Regions from separate parts of the Agromyces molybdatiresistens genome, predicted to be linked through region 2. Evidence: predicted binding sites of a transcription regulator. Region 2 holds the regulator's gene; each other region holds the start of a gene.
The links. Region 2 encodes LexA, which represses DNA repair genes until DNA is damaged. Its sites were predicted from a motif close to TCGAACANNTGTTCGA; they were not measured.
Positions count from the first base shown of each region.

Region 1: imuA' (DnaE2-dependent mutagenesis accessory factor ImuA') is a predicted target of LexA. The motif match lies at 3,226-3,241, and genes of this name have one in related genera.
Region 3: ACULK2_RS05540 (Rv2578c family radical SAM protein) is a predicted target of LexA. The motif match lies at 2,167-2,182, and genes of this name have one in related genera.

Region 1 is NZ_CM188258.1:2,023,091-2,027,897, forward strand. It holds gene ACULK2_RS09335 (PAC2 family protein) at 1-431, shown strand, start outside; gene ACULK2_RS09340 (undecaprenyl-diphosphate phosphatase) at 473-1,294, opposite strand; gene ACULK2_RS09345 (M20/M25/M40 family metallo-hydrolase) at 1,365-2,705, opposite strand; tRNA gene ACULK2_RS09350 (tRNA-Leu) at 2,915-2,998, shown strand; gene imuA' (DnaE2-dependent mutagenesis accessory factor ImuA') at 3,258-4,112, shown strand; gene ACULK2_RS09360 (DNA polymerase Y family protein) at 4,109-4,807, shown strand, end outside.
Region 2 is NZ_CM188258.1:1,693,364-1,698,170, reverse strand. It holds gene ACULK2_RS07755 (LysM peptidoglycan-binding domain-containing protein) at 299-679, opposite strand; gene lexA (transcriptional repressor LexA) at 951-1,628, shown strand; gene metE (5-methyltetrahydropteroyltriglutamate--homocysteine S-methyltransferase) at 1,730-4,069, opposite strand; gene ACULK2_RS07740 (methylenetetrahydrofolate reductase) at 4,066-4,807, opposite strand, start outside.
Region 3 is NZ_CM188258.1:1,217,211-1,222,017, reverse strand. It holds gene ACULK2_RS05545 (sensor histidine kinase) at 1-877, opposite strand, end outside; gene ACULK2_RS05540 (Rv2578c family radical SAM protein) at 1,019-2,158, opposite strand; gene ACULK2_RS05535 (VanZ family protein) at 2,261-2,800, shown strand; gene ACULK2_RS05530 (ATP-binding cassette domain-containing protein) at 2,811-4,628, opposite strand.

The DNA of each region.
Region 1 (4,807 bases), 330 kb from region 2:
GCGCGGCGCTCGGCGTCGAGCGCTCGAGCTACGAGGGACCGGTCGGCATCCTCAGCATCATCGCCGATCAGGCCGAGCGGGTCGGAATCCCGACGGTGTCGCTCTGGGCGTCGGTCCCCCACTACGTGCACAACGCGCCGTCGCCCAAGGCCGTGCTCGCGCTCCTCGGCAAGGTCGAGGAGCTCACCGGCCTCAGCATCCCGCGCGGTTCGCTCGAGGACGAGGCGAAGGCGTGGGAGTCCAGCGTCGACGCGCTCGCCGCCGACGACGAGGAGATGGCCGGGTACATCACCCAGCTCGAGCAGGCCCGCGACGCGGTGGACGCGCCCGAGGCATCCGGCGAGGCCATCGCCCAGGAGTTCGAACGCTACCTCCGCCGCCGCGGCGACCAGCCGGGCGGGGGCCCGTGGCGGCCCCGCGACGGGGCCTGACGAGGCATCCGCCCGCCGCTCCCCGCCCGTCGGTCGGTCGATCAGAACGGCTCGAGCACGCCCGTGCCGAGCAGCACGAACACGGTCGCGCCGAGCGCGATGCGGTAGATCACGAACGGCAGGAAGCTGTGCCGGGAGATCCACCGCATGAAGAACGCGATGACGAGGATGGCGACGACGAACGCGACCGCGGTCGCGGCGGCCGTCTCGAGCGGGCCGTACACGGCGGGCTCGCCCCAGCTCTTGAACAGCTGGTAGAAGCCCGAGCCGAACACCGCGGGAATGGCCAGGAGGAACGCGTATCGCGCGGCGGCCGCGCGCTCGTAGCCGAGCAGCAGTCCCATGGTGATCGTCCCGCCGGAACGTGAGACGCCGGGGATCAGCGCGAGCGACTGCGCGAGTCCGAAGTAGATGCCGTGCGGGTAGGTCAGGTCGTCGAGCTTGCGCCGCTTCGCGCCGGCCCAGTCGGCGAGCCCCAGCACGATGCCGAACACGATGAGCATCGTCGCGACGACGTAGAGCGAGCGGAACACGGTCTCGATCTGGTCCTGGAACAGCAGCCCGAGCACCACGATCGGGATCGAGCCCACGATGATGAGCCAGCCCATGCGCGCGTCGGGGTCGTTGCGCGGCACGCGGCCGCGCAACGCGCCGAACCACTGGCGGATGATGCGGACGATGTCGCGCCAGAAGAACACCACGACCGCGGCCTCGGTGCCGAGCTGCGTGATCGCGGTGAACGCCGCCCCCGGGTCCGCCGCATTGGGCAGGAACTCCCCCAGGATGCGCAGGTGCGCACTCGAGGAGATCGGCAGGAACTCGGTGAGTCCCTGCACGAGGCCGAGGATCAGGGCTTCGAGCAAGGGGGCATCCTTCCGCCCCTCGACGCGCGAAGGGCACGGGACCGTCGTGGTCGGGAAACGAACTCCGGCGTCAGTACGCCAGCAGCAGGTCCCTCAGGACCTGCCTACCGAAGACTAGTGCGTCGAGCGGCACCCGCTCGTCCACCCCGTGGAACATCGCAGGGAAGTCGATCGTGTCGGGCAGGCGCAGCGGCGCGAAGCCGTACCCGGCGATGCCGAGGCGGGACAGCGACTTGTTGTCGGTGCCGCCGCTCAGCAGGTACGGGAACACCGTCGCCTCGGAATCGTGGACGTGCAGCGCGTGCGTGACGGCGTCGACGAGCGGGCCGTGCGTGGGCGCCTCGAGGCCGACGTCGCGGTGCACGATCTCGATCTCGACGTCGGGGCCGACGAGTTCGGCGAGCTCGGCGAGCACCGCGTCCTCCTCGCCGGGCAGGGTGCGCACGTCGACGAGCGCCTCTGCCCGATCGGGGATCACGTTGTGCTTGTAGCCGGCCTGCAGGAGCGTCGGGTTCGACGTCGTGCGGAGGGTCGCGGTGATGAACCCCGACGCGGACCCGGTCGCGAGCGCGAGCTCGTCGGGCGAGACCTGCTCGGGGTCGACGCCGAGCGCCCCCGCGATGGCCGCCAGGAGCTCGCGGGTCGTGCCCGTGAGCCGGAGCGGCCACTCGCGCCGGCCGATGCGCGCGATCGCCTCGGCGAGCTTCGTGACGGCGTTGTCGCTCACCCGGCGCGATCCGTGCGCGGCGGTGCCGTGGGCGACGAGCCGGATCCAGAGGAGCGACTTCTCCCCCGTCTGCAGGAGGTACGCGCGCTGACCGCCGACCGTGATCGAATACCCGCCGACCTCGCTGATCGCCTCGGTCGCGCCCGCGAAGAGCTCGGGGTGCTCGTCGACGAGCCAGCTCGCGCCGTAGAGGCCGCCGGCCTCCTCGTCCGCGAAGAACCCGAGGATCAGCTCGCGCTCGGGCAGCCGGCCGGAGGCGAGGATGTCGCCGACGGCGGTGAGGATCATGGCGTCCATGTCCTTCATGTCGACCGCCCCGCGTCCCCACAGCATGCCGTCGCGGATCTCGCCGGCGAACGGGTCGACGCTCCAGTTGCGCGGGTCGGCGGGCACGACGTCGAGGTGGCCGTGCAGGACGAGCGCGGGCTTGTCGGGGTTGGCACCGGGGATCCGGGCGACCACGTTCGCGCGGCGCGGGGCCGACTCGTGCATCACCGGATCGAGGCCCATCGCGCGCAGGCGCGCCTCGACGTACTCGGCGGCCTCGCGCTCGCCGTTCGACCGGCCCTCGCCGTGGTTCGTCGTGTCGAACCGGATGAGGTCGCGGGCGATGATCGCGGTCTCGTCGAGCTCGGGTTCGCGCTCGGGTTCGGGCGCGGGGGTCGTCGGGAGCGTCTCGGCCATGCGGTCCACGCTAGCGTGCGCGTCGGCGAGCTCCCTCGGACGCTCGCCGCGGCATCCGGCACCGGGGCGGAGACCCGGAAATCGTGCTTTCCGCACCTGATCTGCGCCTGTGCCGCTCGGCCGAGCCGGGCGACCGCCGGTGGTCGGAGGGGCCTCGGAAACCGTGCTAATGTCTTCTACGGCCGCTGAGCGATCAGGGCCGAGACAACGCGCGGGTGGCGGAAATGGCAGACGCGCTAGCTTGAGGTGCTAGTGCCCTAACGGGCGTGGGGGTTCAAGTCCCCCCTCGCGCACGCGTTGTCGAGAAGGCCGGATCTTCGGATCCGGCCTTCTCGCGTTTGATCCGCCTGCGTTCGTTGCCCTTCTCAGGATCTTCCGGCGTGTCGCCGTTCTCGACGGCGTGTCCTCCTGAGAGACGGTGCATTCGGCGCCTGGCTCCTGGGAAGCGTGCGCACGCGCTGCGGGGTCGGGCGGCCCCCGGTCGGGGGTGTGGACGAGTGGCATCCGCGACTTGCCTCATTCGAACATGTGTTCGAACATTGAGGGGTGACGATGACCGCTGCCCGACCCGCGCCCGACGGCGCGATCGCCCCCGAGCCGGCGCCTGCGGCGCAGCTCGAGCGGGTCGAGGAACTGCAGGCGCGCATCCGGGGCATGCAGGCGACGAGGCTCGACTCGCGCGCGGTCCCCACGCACCCGGCGCTCGCGAGCGTGCTCCCCGGCGGCGCGCTCCGCGAGGGCGCGGTCGTGCAGGTCGAGGGGTCGATCACGCTGCTCATGGCCGCGCTCGCGGGGCCGTCGCAGAGCGGCCGCTGGGTCGCGGTGTCGGGCATCCCCGAGTTCGGGGTCGAGGCGGCGGCGCGGTTCGGCATCGACCTGGAGCGGCTCGTGCTCGTGCCCGACCCCGGCCGGCAGTGGCTGACGGTCGCGGCGGCGCTCGCCGACGTGATCCCCGTGGTCGCCGTGCGCCCGGTCGGGCGGCTCGCCCCCGCCGAGACGTCGCGGTTCGCGGCGCGGCTCCGCCAGCGGGGCGCCCTGCTCCTCGTCGACGGCGACTGGCCGGGCAGCGACGCCCGCCTCGAACTCGAGCAGAGCGAGTGGACGGGCCTCGACCACGGGCACGGGCACCTCGCCGAGCGCGAGGTCGTCGTGCGGGTCACCGGGCGCGGCGAGGTCGGCCGGGGCGGTCGGCGCCGCCTGCGGCTGCCCGCGGGCGACCTCGGGTTCGCCGCGGTCGACGACACGGGTGCACCGACCTCGATCAGGCCGACCACGGCGGGGCCGCCGCCCGCGATCCGGGCGGTCGCCGCGGGAGGCGGAGCCGTCCGGTCGGGCGCGCCCGGACGGGTCGACGCGGATGTCGCGGCCGCGACATCCGCCCCCGACCTCGCCGCGAGGGCGTCGTGAACCCGGCCGTGCGCACCATCGTGCTCTGGTGCCCCGACTGGCCGGTGCTCGCCGCGTGCCGCGAGCACGGCATCGACCCTGCGCTGCCCGTCGCCCTCACCGAGAAGGGGCTCGTGCACTCGTGCTCGGCCGCGGCCCGGCGCGACGGCGTGACGCGCGGGCTGCGACTCCGCGAGGCGCAGTACCGTTCGACCGCGCTCACGGTGCTCGAGTACGACGCCGCGCTCGACCACCGCGCGTTCGAGCCGGTCGTCCGCGGCATCGAGGCGATCGTCCCGGGCGTGCAGGTGCTGCGGCCGGGCGCGCTGGCGATGCGGGCGCGCGGTCCGGTCCGGTACTACGGCGGTGAGGATGCCGCGGCGCGGGCGCTCCTCGAGGCGGCCTCGGGGCTCGGCATCGCGGGCGCGCGCGTGGGCGTCGCCGACGGGCCGTTCGCGGCCGAGCAGGCGGCGCGGGCCGCGGGTCCCGTCTTCGCGGTGCCGCCGGGCGATTCGGCCGGGTTCCTCGCGCCGCTGCCGGTCTCGCTCGTGGCCGACGCGCGCACCACGACCCTGTTGCATCGGCTGGGCGTCCGCACGCTCGGCGAGTTCGCCGCGCTGCCCGAGGAGGACGTGCGGCGGCGATTCGGCGCGGCGGGCGCGTTCGCGCACGACCGCGCGGCGGGGCGCGAGCAGTCGCGCGTGGCACCGCGCACT
Region 2 (4,807 bases):
CAACGCGGCGATGTCGATGCGGAGGATCGCCCGCCGCGCGTGCCATGCCGTCATCCTGCCAGCATCACCGATCGATGTCACGGCTCTCATCGCCCACCCGAAGACCGGTCGAACGTCACGCAACCGGCGCCGGAGCAAGCACGAACGCGGAACGCGGAACGCGAGGCGACGGCGCGGCGCTGTTCGCAGACGACCTGCCCGGCTCGCTGCCCTCTTGAGCCCCGTCAAGAGTGACACCGCACCGCTCGGCGAATCGTGACCGTTCGTCTCCAGGGCGGTTCGCCCGCATGCTCGGCCCTTACTCGCCCGCCGGAAGCACCAGCTGCTGGCCGGGCTGCACCACGGCGTCGTCGAGCCCGTTCAGGCGCATGATCTCGAAGATGACGTCGCGCGGGTCGGCCGATGGGGCGATGGACTCGGCGATGGCCCAGAGGGTGTCGCCGGCGCCGACCTCGATCGTCTCGAACGCCACCACGGTTCGGCCGTCGTCGATCCCGGCGACCGCGCCGCCGCTCGAGAGCACGCCCACCAGCACGCCGAGCGCGATGGGCAGTGCGGCCAGGGCGGTGACCACGACCCGACCGCGCCGGGTGAGCCTCAGTCGGGTGCGCGCCGTCGACGAACCGAACGCGGGCATCGTCTGAGCCGCACCCGCGGCCCCCATCACCACTGCACTCATTCCGCACCTCCCGTGGCTCCAGCCCCGCATCCGGCCCTCGGCCGGGAGGGCCGGATACGAAGCTGTGTTCCGAATATATCTTCGAAGATTCGACGCCGCAAGCACCGGAAGTGGGATTTCCGGGGCCGGATTCCGCGACACACTCGAACGGATGTTTGTCGCGCGCGTGCGAGGCGGATACAGTTTCGAATGTCCGACGACAGTCGAACATCGACCACCGACATCCGGGCCGACGCGGTCCCGACGAGAGGCGAGGCACGTGAGCATCGACATCGACCAGGCACGCGGCGCGAGCGGCCGGTCGCGTCGGCGCAAGACGCTGAGCCCGAAGCAGCTCGCGATCCTCGAGGCCATCCGCGCGTCGGTCGCCGACCGCGGCTACCCGCCGAGCATGCGCGAGATCGGCGACGCCGTCGGCCTCTCCTCGCTCTCGAGCGTCACGCACCAGCTGAACCAGCTCGAACTCGCCGGCTACCTGCGACGCGACCCGAACCGCCCCCGCGCGCTCGAGATCCTCATCGACCTTCCTGGCACCGAGAACCGCTCGCCCTCGGTCGAGCCGGCACCGGTCGGCGACGCCGCCATGGTCCCGATGGTCGGGCGCATCGCGGCCGGCGTGCCGATCACCGCCGAGCAGCAGGTCGAGGAGGTCTTCCCGCTCCCCCGCCAGCTCGTCGGCAAGGGCGAGCTGTTCATCCTCAAGGTCGTCGGCGACTCCATGATCGACGCGGCCATCTGCGACGGCGACTGGGTCGTCGTCCGTTCCCAGAAGACCGCGGAGAACGGCGAGATCGTCGCCGCGATGCTCGACGGCGAGGCGACGGTCAAGGTCTTCCGCCAGCGCGACGGCCACACCTGGCTGCTCCCCCGCAACTCCGCGTTCGAGCCGATCCTCGGCGACGAGTCCGAGGTGCTCGGCAAAGTCGTCGCGGTCCTCCGCACCGTCTGACGGACGGCCCGGCACTCAGCGCCCGGCAGCGACCGAAGCCGGAGACGACGAGGGCGGATGTCGCGGGCTCACCCCCGCGGCATCCGCCCTCGGTCCTCGGGTCAGGCCGTCGCGACCGCGACCCCTTCGCGCACGGAGCGCGTGGCCTCGACGATGTTCGCGAGCGAGGCGACCGTCTCGTCGTAGCCGCGGGTCTTCAGGCCGCAGTCGGGGTTCACCCAGAGTCGTCCGGCGGGCACGCCGTCGACCGCGCGCTCGAGGAGCGAACGCACCTCCTCGACGCTCGGCACGCGCGGCGAGTGGATGTCGTAGACGCCCGGGCCGACGCCGTGGTCGAAGCCGCTCGCGGCAAGGTCGCCCACGACCTCCATGCGGCTGCGCGCCGCCTCGATCGAGGTCACGTCGGCGTCGAGCTCGCGGATCGCGTCGATGACGACGCCGAACTCCGAGTAGCAGAGGTGCGTGTGCACCTGCGTCGCGGGCGCCGCGCCGCCGGTGGCGAGGCGGAACGAGCCGACCGACCAGTCGAGGTACGCCGGCTGGTCGGCGCGCTTCAGCGGAAGCAGCTCGCGGAGCGCGGGCTCGTCGACCTGGATGACGCGGATGCCCGCCGTCTCGAGGTCGCGGATCTCGTCGCGGAGCGCGAGCGCCACCTGCCGCGCGGTGTCGCCGAGCGGCTGGTCGTCACGCACGAACGACCACGCGAGGATCGTGACGGGCCCCGTGAGCATGCCCTTGACGGGCTTCTCCGAGAGCGACTGGGCGTACTCCGACCACTCGACCGTCATCGGCGCGGGCCGCGACACGTCGCCCCAGAGGATCGACGGCCGCGTGCAGCGCGAGCCGTACGACTGCACCCAGCCGTGCTGCGTGACCGCGAAGCCGTCGAGGAGCTCGGCGAAGTACTGCACCATGTCGTTGCGCTCGGGCTCGCCGTGCACGAGTACGTCGAGGCCGAGGTCCTCCTGCAGGCGGATGACGCGGGCGATCTCCTCGCGCATCAGCTCGCGGTACGAGGCATCCGTCAGCTCGCCCTTCACGAGGCGAGCGCGGGCGCGCCGGATCTCGGCCGTCTGCGGGAACGAGCCGATCGTCGTGGTGGGCAGGGCCGGCAGCGCGAGGTCCTCCTGCGCGGCCACCCGCTCGTCGTAGGCGGCGCGCGCGAACGCGCTCGCGTCGAGTGCGGCGAGGCGGTCGCGCACCGCGGGCACGCGCACGCCCGGCGCCGCCTCGCGGTCGGCCAGGGCAGCGGATGCCGCGTCGAGCTCGGCCTCGATGGCGTCGCGCCCCTCAGCAAGACCGCGCGCGAGCGCCGCGACCTGCTCGACCTTCTGGTCCGCGAACGCGAGCCAGCTCACGAGGCGCGGGTCGAGCGCGGTCTCCTCCGTCACGTCGTGCGGGACGTGCAGCAGCGAGGTCGAGGTCGACACGGCCACCGACCCCGAGAACGAGCGGAGCGCCTCGGCGCGCGCGAACGCGTGCGCGAGGTCGCCGCGCCAGATGTTGTGGCCGTCGACGACGCCCGCGACGAGCGTGGTTGCCGCGAGCGCCTCCTCGGTGACGGGGTCGAGCTGCTCGGGCACATCGCCGCGCACGAGGTCGAGCCCGATCGCCTCGACGGGGGCGGCCGCGAGCGCCGGCAGCGCGTCGCCGAGGTCGCCGTACGGCGCCGCGACTAAGATCGCGGGGCGCGCGTCGGAGGCGCCGAGCGCGTCGTAGGCGGCGGCGACCGCCTCCAGCACGCGATCGCGCGGCTCGTCGAGGCTCTCGCTCACGAGGCCCGGCTCGTCGAGCTGCACCCATTCGGCGCCCGCCCCGGCGAGCTCGGCGAGCAGCGTGCGGTAGACGGGCACGAGGTCCGCGAGGCGGTCGAGCGGACGGAACCCGTCGGGCGCGCCATCCGCCGCCTTCGACAGCAGCAGGAACGTGACCGGGCCGACGAGCACGGGGCGCGTCGTGAAGCCGGCCTCGCGCGCCTCGCGCACCTGCGCGACGAGCGCGTCGGCGTGCGGCGCGAACGCGGTGTCGGGGCCGATCTCGGGGACCAGGTAGTGGTAGTTCGAGTCGAACCACTTGGTCATCTCGAGGGGCGCGTCGGCGCCCTCGCCGCGCGCGACGGTGAAGTATCCGGCGAGGTCGAGCCGGCCGTCGGCGTCGAGCAGGCGCTCGAACCGGGTCGGGATCGCACCGACCGCGACGGCGGCGTCGAGCACCTGGTCGTAGTACGAGAAGCTCTCGGGGATCGCCGAGTCGGTGCGGCCGAGGCCGAGCCCGGCGAGTCGCTCGCGGGTCGCGGCGCGGAGACCGGCGGCGGTGCGCTCGAGCTCGGCGGCGTCGATCCGGCCGGCCCAGAACGACTCGACGGCGTGCTTGAGCTCGCGGCGCCGGCCGATGCGCGGGTAGCCGAGGATCGTTCCGGTGGGGAAGGCGGGTGCGGTCATCGTTCTCTCGTGTTCCTCTCGGTGCCCGCATGGACGGGCGCGTCGGCGAGGTCGAGCCGGTCCAGGACGGAGAGCACGGCCTCGTGGCGGTTGAAGGTGTACAGGTGGAGCCCGGGTGCGCCGCCCGCGAGGACGGCGGCGGCGAGGTTCGCGGCGTACTCGACGCCGAGCCCGAACTGCGCCTCGGAATCCGGCTCGATCTCGAGGTCGATCGCGAGCTCGGCGGGCGCGGGTACGCCGGTGAGCTGCTCGAGGCGGGCGAGACGCCCGGACGTCGTGACGGGCATGATCCCCGGCAGGATCGGGATCGTCACCCCGCCGGCCCGCGCACGCTGCACGAACGACAGGTAGTCGTCGGCGTGCCAGAAGAGCTGCGTGATCGCGAGGTTGGCACCGGCGACCTCCTTGGCGAGCAGCACGTCGACGTCCTGGTTGGAGCCGCGCGAACGGGGGTGACCGCTGGGGAACGCCGCGACGGCGACGCGCTCCGGGCGCGGGCGCTCGCGGATCGCGGTGACGCCCGGCATCCCCGGGATGTGGGACTGCCCGAACGGCTCGCGCTCTTCCTGCACCCGATGGATCAGCTGCACGAGCTCGGCGGCGCTGTGCAGGTCGCCGATCGCGTCCTCCGCATCGGCGGCACCCGCGGGCGGGTCGCCGCGGAGCGCCAGGAAGCTCGTGATGCCCGCGTCGAGGAACTCTCGCACGAGGCGGTTCGCCTCGGCGTGACTCGACCCG
Region 3 (4,807 bases), 480 kb from region 2:
CGCCCGAGCGCAGCGCATCGGTCGAGCCGGATGAACCGCCGGCCGCGGCATCCGTCGCCGCGTCGGCGGGCCCCGCGACATCCACCTGCTCGGAATGCTCGGACGCCCAGTCGCGGCCGACGATGAGGGTCAGGTCGTGACGGATGGCGGCGCGCAGACGTTCGTCGACCGGCCCGGACCCGGCCGCCGCGATGGCGACGAGGTGGCTGAGCGCGGTGTCGTGCAGCCGGGCGATGGCTCGCAGCTCGTAGTCGTGCCGGATCACCAGCTCGCGCGTCTGCTGGCTCGCCCGGTGCAGGGCGGTCTCACGGCGGCCGTCGCTGCGCGTCAGCGAGTCGAACACGCGCGCGACGATGACGAGGCCGAGTGCGGCGGCGGCCGCCGCGTTCGGGGCCCAGGCTCCGCCGGCGATCGCTGCGCCGAGCAGGCTCGCCGCCTCGCCGAGGCCCCAGCCGAGGGCGGCCCACGTGATCGCGATGCGCGACCCGACGCCCGCGCCGCCGACGAGCAGCAACGCCACGCGCGGCATCGCCAGGACGGCGTTGTTCGTGGTCTCGAATCCGTTGCCGGGCTGCATGACGAGCGCGGTGATGCCGAACACGACCGCCGTGCCGCCGAGCAGGTAGGTCACGGTGAGCGTCACGGACGGGTTCAGCGTCACCAGTGCGTAGAGCAGCGCCTGCACGACGATCAGCACGGTCGCGACGACGGCCGCCCGCCGGTCTGAGATCCCGTCGGGGCCGGAACCGATCACGACCGATGCGATGGCGACCATGAGCGCGGTCGCGAGGCACACCGCGCCCGCGGCATGGCCGGCACTCGCGAGCGCCCGGCTGAGGGACGCGCGCGCGAGGTGCTCGGGCAGGCCGAGGGTCATTCGTGCTCCGATCCGGCCGTGCGGGGGAAACACGGCGCTGGCCGGATTATCGCATTCACCCCCGCCTGGGCCGAAGTCCGGCTCGGGAGCAGACCACGTCCCGATCGAGCGCGTTCGGCTGCGGCGCTGACGGCCCGGCCGTCAGAAGAGCATCGCCGGGGCCGCATCGGCGAGCGCGGCGGCATCCGCCACCTCACTTCGCCGCCGCGGCGCGAACCTCTCCGGCCCGGTCGCACCGGGCTGTCGATCGGTCGCACCGGCTGCACCGTTCCCCGTCGCTCCGATCGCGGCGGAGGACTGCACGCTGCCCGTCACCACGTCCTCCCGGCCGCGCTCCATCCGGTGCGCACGCATGAGGGGGCGGATGCGGGCGGCGAGCCACTCGCGGTACGCCTTCGGCGCGTAGGCGGCGGAGCCCGGGAACATCGCGCGGTACTGGGGAACGAGCTCGGCATGCTCGCGCTCGAGCCACGCGAAGAACCACGGCTTGACCGAGCCGCGCAGGTGCAGCGCCGAGTAGATGACGCTCGTCGCTCCCGCGGCCTTCGCCCGCCGGAGCGCGTCGTCGAGGTGCGCCCGCGTGTCGGTGAGGTACGGGAGGATCGGCATCAGGAACACGGTGCAGTCGAAGCCGGCGTCGCGCACGGCGGTCACGGTCGCCAGGCGCGCGGCGGTCGTCGGCGTGCCGGGCTCGATCGACCGCTGCAGCTCGTCGTCATACACTGCGATCGACATCGCGAGGTCGATCGGCACGTGCTCGCGTGCGCTCGCGAGCAGCGGCAGGTCGCGGCGCAGCAGGCTCCCCTTCGTGAGCACGCTGAACGGCGTGCCGCTGCCGGCGAGCGCGTCGATGACGCCGGGCATGAGCGCGTAGCGCCCCTCGGCGCGCTGGTAGGGGTCGGTGTTGGTGCCGAGCGCGACGGGCTCGTGCCGCCAGGATGGGCGCGCGAGTTCTCGCCTGAGCACGTCGGCGACGTTCACCTTCACGATGAGCTGGCGGTCGAAGTCGTCGCCGGGCCCGAGGTCGAGGTACTCGTGGGTGGGCCGGGCGAAGCAGTACACGCAGGCGTGACTGCAGCCGCGGTAGGGGTTGATGGTCCACCCGAACGGCACGTACGACCGGCCGGGGACCTTGTTCAACGCCGACTTGGCGAGGACCTCGTGGAAGGTGAGGCCGGCGAACTCGGGAGTCTGCACCGACCGGACGAGGTTGTCGAGACGGGCGAGGCCCGGCAGCGTGCCCTGCTGCTCGACGCCGATCTCCTGGCCGTTCCACCGCATGCCTTCATTCGAACACATGTTCGAATCGGTGGCAAGCCGACGCACGGGGCGCCGACACCTCCGCGCAACGCCCCCGCAACGCCGCCGAGCTACGCTGTGGCGATGCCACGGACCCCCGACGCCGAGCGCTCGCGGCGCGCCGGCGTGTCCGACGGGCCGTCGGGACGAGCGCTGGCGTGGCGCCGCCTGGTGCTCATGGTCCTGGGCATCGCGTACGGGATCGGCCTGTGGACGGTGCTCTTCTGGCCGGTGCACGTGGACGGCGAGGGCGGGCTCATCCGGGTCGACGGGATCATCGACGTCCTCGCGGGCATGGGCATGCCCGCCGGGATCCGCTACTCGCTCGTGCAGTCGGGGCTGAACGCCGTGCTGTTCCTTCCGTTCGGCGCGCTCTGGGCGGCCTGGTTCCGTCGACCGCGGTTCCACCTCGTGATCTCGGCGACGCTGCTCGCGTCCGGCGTGAGCCTCGCGGCCGAGTTCGCGCAGCGCGCGTTCCTGCCCGACCGCACGTTCGACCTCCGCGACGTCGTCGCCAACGGCGTCGGCGCCGGCATCGGGGCGCTGGTCGTGGTCCTCGCGGTGCGACCCGCGCGCGTCGCGGCCGGGGTGCCCGACCGCATCCCCGGCCGCGAGCGCGTGTAGATCCGACTCGTCATGCGGCGCGCGCCCGCGCATCGAGCGCGAACTCCTCCCCCGCCCAGCGGCGCCGGAGCCAGCGGTCGTGGCTGGCGACCACGACCGCGCCCGGGAATCCGCCGAGGGCCTCCTCGAGGTCGACCGCGAGCGCGAGCGAGAGGTGGTTCGTCGGCTCGTCGAGCAGGAACACGTGCGGCGGCGACGCGATGACGAGCGCGAGCGCGAGCCGACGCTGCTGCCCGACCGAGAGCCGCCCGACGGGCCGGTCGAGGTCGCGCGGCGCGACGAGGCCCAGCCCGGCGAGCGGAACGCGCTCGGCGCGCCGGTCCCCCAGCGCCAGCTCGTAGATCGCGCGCGGCGAGGCATCCGGATCGGCGAATCGCACGTCCTGTTCGAGGAGCCCGACCCGCAGGCCGCGGCGACGATGCACCACGCCCCGATCGGGCGCGAGCCGCCCGGCGAGCACCGAGAGGAGCGTCGACTTGCCCGCGCCGTTCGCGCCCGTGACGAGCAGCCGCGTCGCCGACGACACCCGCAGCGCGGGCACGTCGAGCCGGCCGGCGACCGACACGTCGGCGAGCTGCAGCAGCAACCCCGGGGCATCCGACGGCGCGTGCGCCCCCGCCGGGATGCCCGCGAACGCCAGCGGCACCGGCGGGCGCGCGACCTGAGTGCGCTCGAGTTCGGCGAGCCGCACCTGCGCGTTGCGCACCCGCCGCGAGACCGCCTGCGCCACGTTCTCGCCCTTGAAGTGCGTGATGAACCGGTCGTTGTCGCTCGGACCCCGTCCGGGTGCGACGCTCCGGGCGGTCTCGGCGACGGCGATGCGCAGGCGCTTCAACTCCCCCTGCTCGTCGTCGTACTGCCGCCGCCAGCGCGCGAGCTCGTCGTCGCGGACGCCGAGGTACTCGCTGAACGAGCCGCCGAAGACCGTGCCGACGGATGCCGCGAGCACCGCCTCGCGTCCCCGACCGCCAGGCGCACGGCCGGCCTGCCGGGCGAGGGCGGTGGCTCCGGAACGCCCGGGATCCAGGTCGAGCAGCCCGGTCGCGACGCGGTCGAGGAACTCCCGGTCATGGCTCGCGAACACCACCGGCCCGCGCCACGCGCGGAGCCGGTCCTCGAGGAACGCGGCCGCGTCGTCGTCGAGGTGGTTCGTCGGCTCGTCGAGCAGCAGGGCCTCGGGCGCCGCCAGCAGCAGCGCCGCGAGCGCGAACCGGCTGCGCTGGCCGCCCGAGAGCTCGTCGATCCGGCGGCTCCGGCCGAGGCCGGTCAGGCCGAGGCCGTCGAGCACCTCGTCGCGTCGCCGCTCCACCGACCAGACGTCGGCCCGCTCGGCGGCCTCGAGCGCGCGGGCGTAGCGGTCTGCCGCGGCCGTCGCGCCGCCGGCGGAGGCCGTCGCGCCGTCGGCGGCAGCCTGCTCGCCGGGCTCATCTGGCGCACCGGTCTCACCGGGGGCGCCGGGCGCGCTGTCGGAGCCTGCCGCGAGCCCCGCCGCCGCGTCGTCGAACTCGCGCTCGATCGCTCGCACCTCGGCGATCGCCGCCTCGAGCACGTCGTCGACGCGGTCGTCCGGGGCGAACGGCAGTTCCTGCAGGAGCAGGCCGGTTCGCGCAGGCCGCGCGATCCGGCCCTGCACGATCGCCCCCGGCAGGGACGCATCGGCGAGCAGGCGGAGGAGCGTGGACTTCCCGGCGCCGTTCTCGCCGATGAGCCCGAGGCGCTGCCCGGGCGGCACGGCGAAGCCGAGGTCGGCGAACACGCGCCGATCCCCGAAGGCGACCGACACCCCGTCGGCGCGGAGGTGGGAGGAGTGGGAATGGGTGACCGTCATGCGGAAGGGATCCCTTCGCGAGGTGCCCCCGGGCCGCCGGCGTCCGCCCGCACGCAGCGGCGAGCACGGGCGACACGTCGACCGGCCGGTCGTCGCGCGTGAGCGGCGACGACGGCCCGGGAGCGGAGGTGGATCCCGCCGGGCATCTGCCGTCGTCGAGGCGCGCGCGACCACGGTCG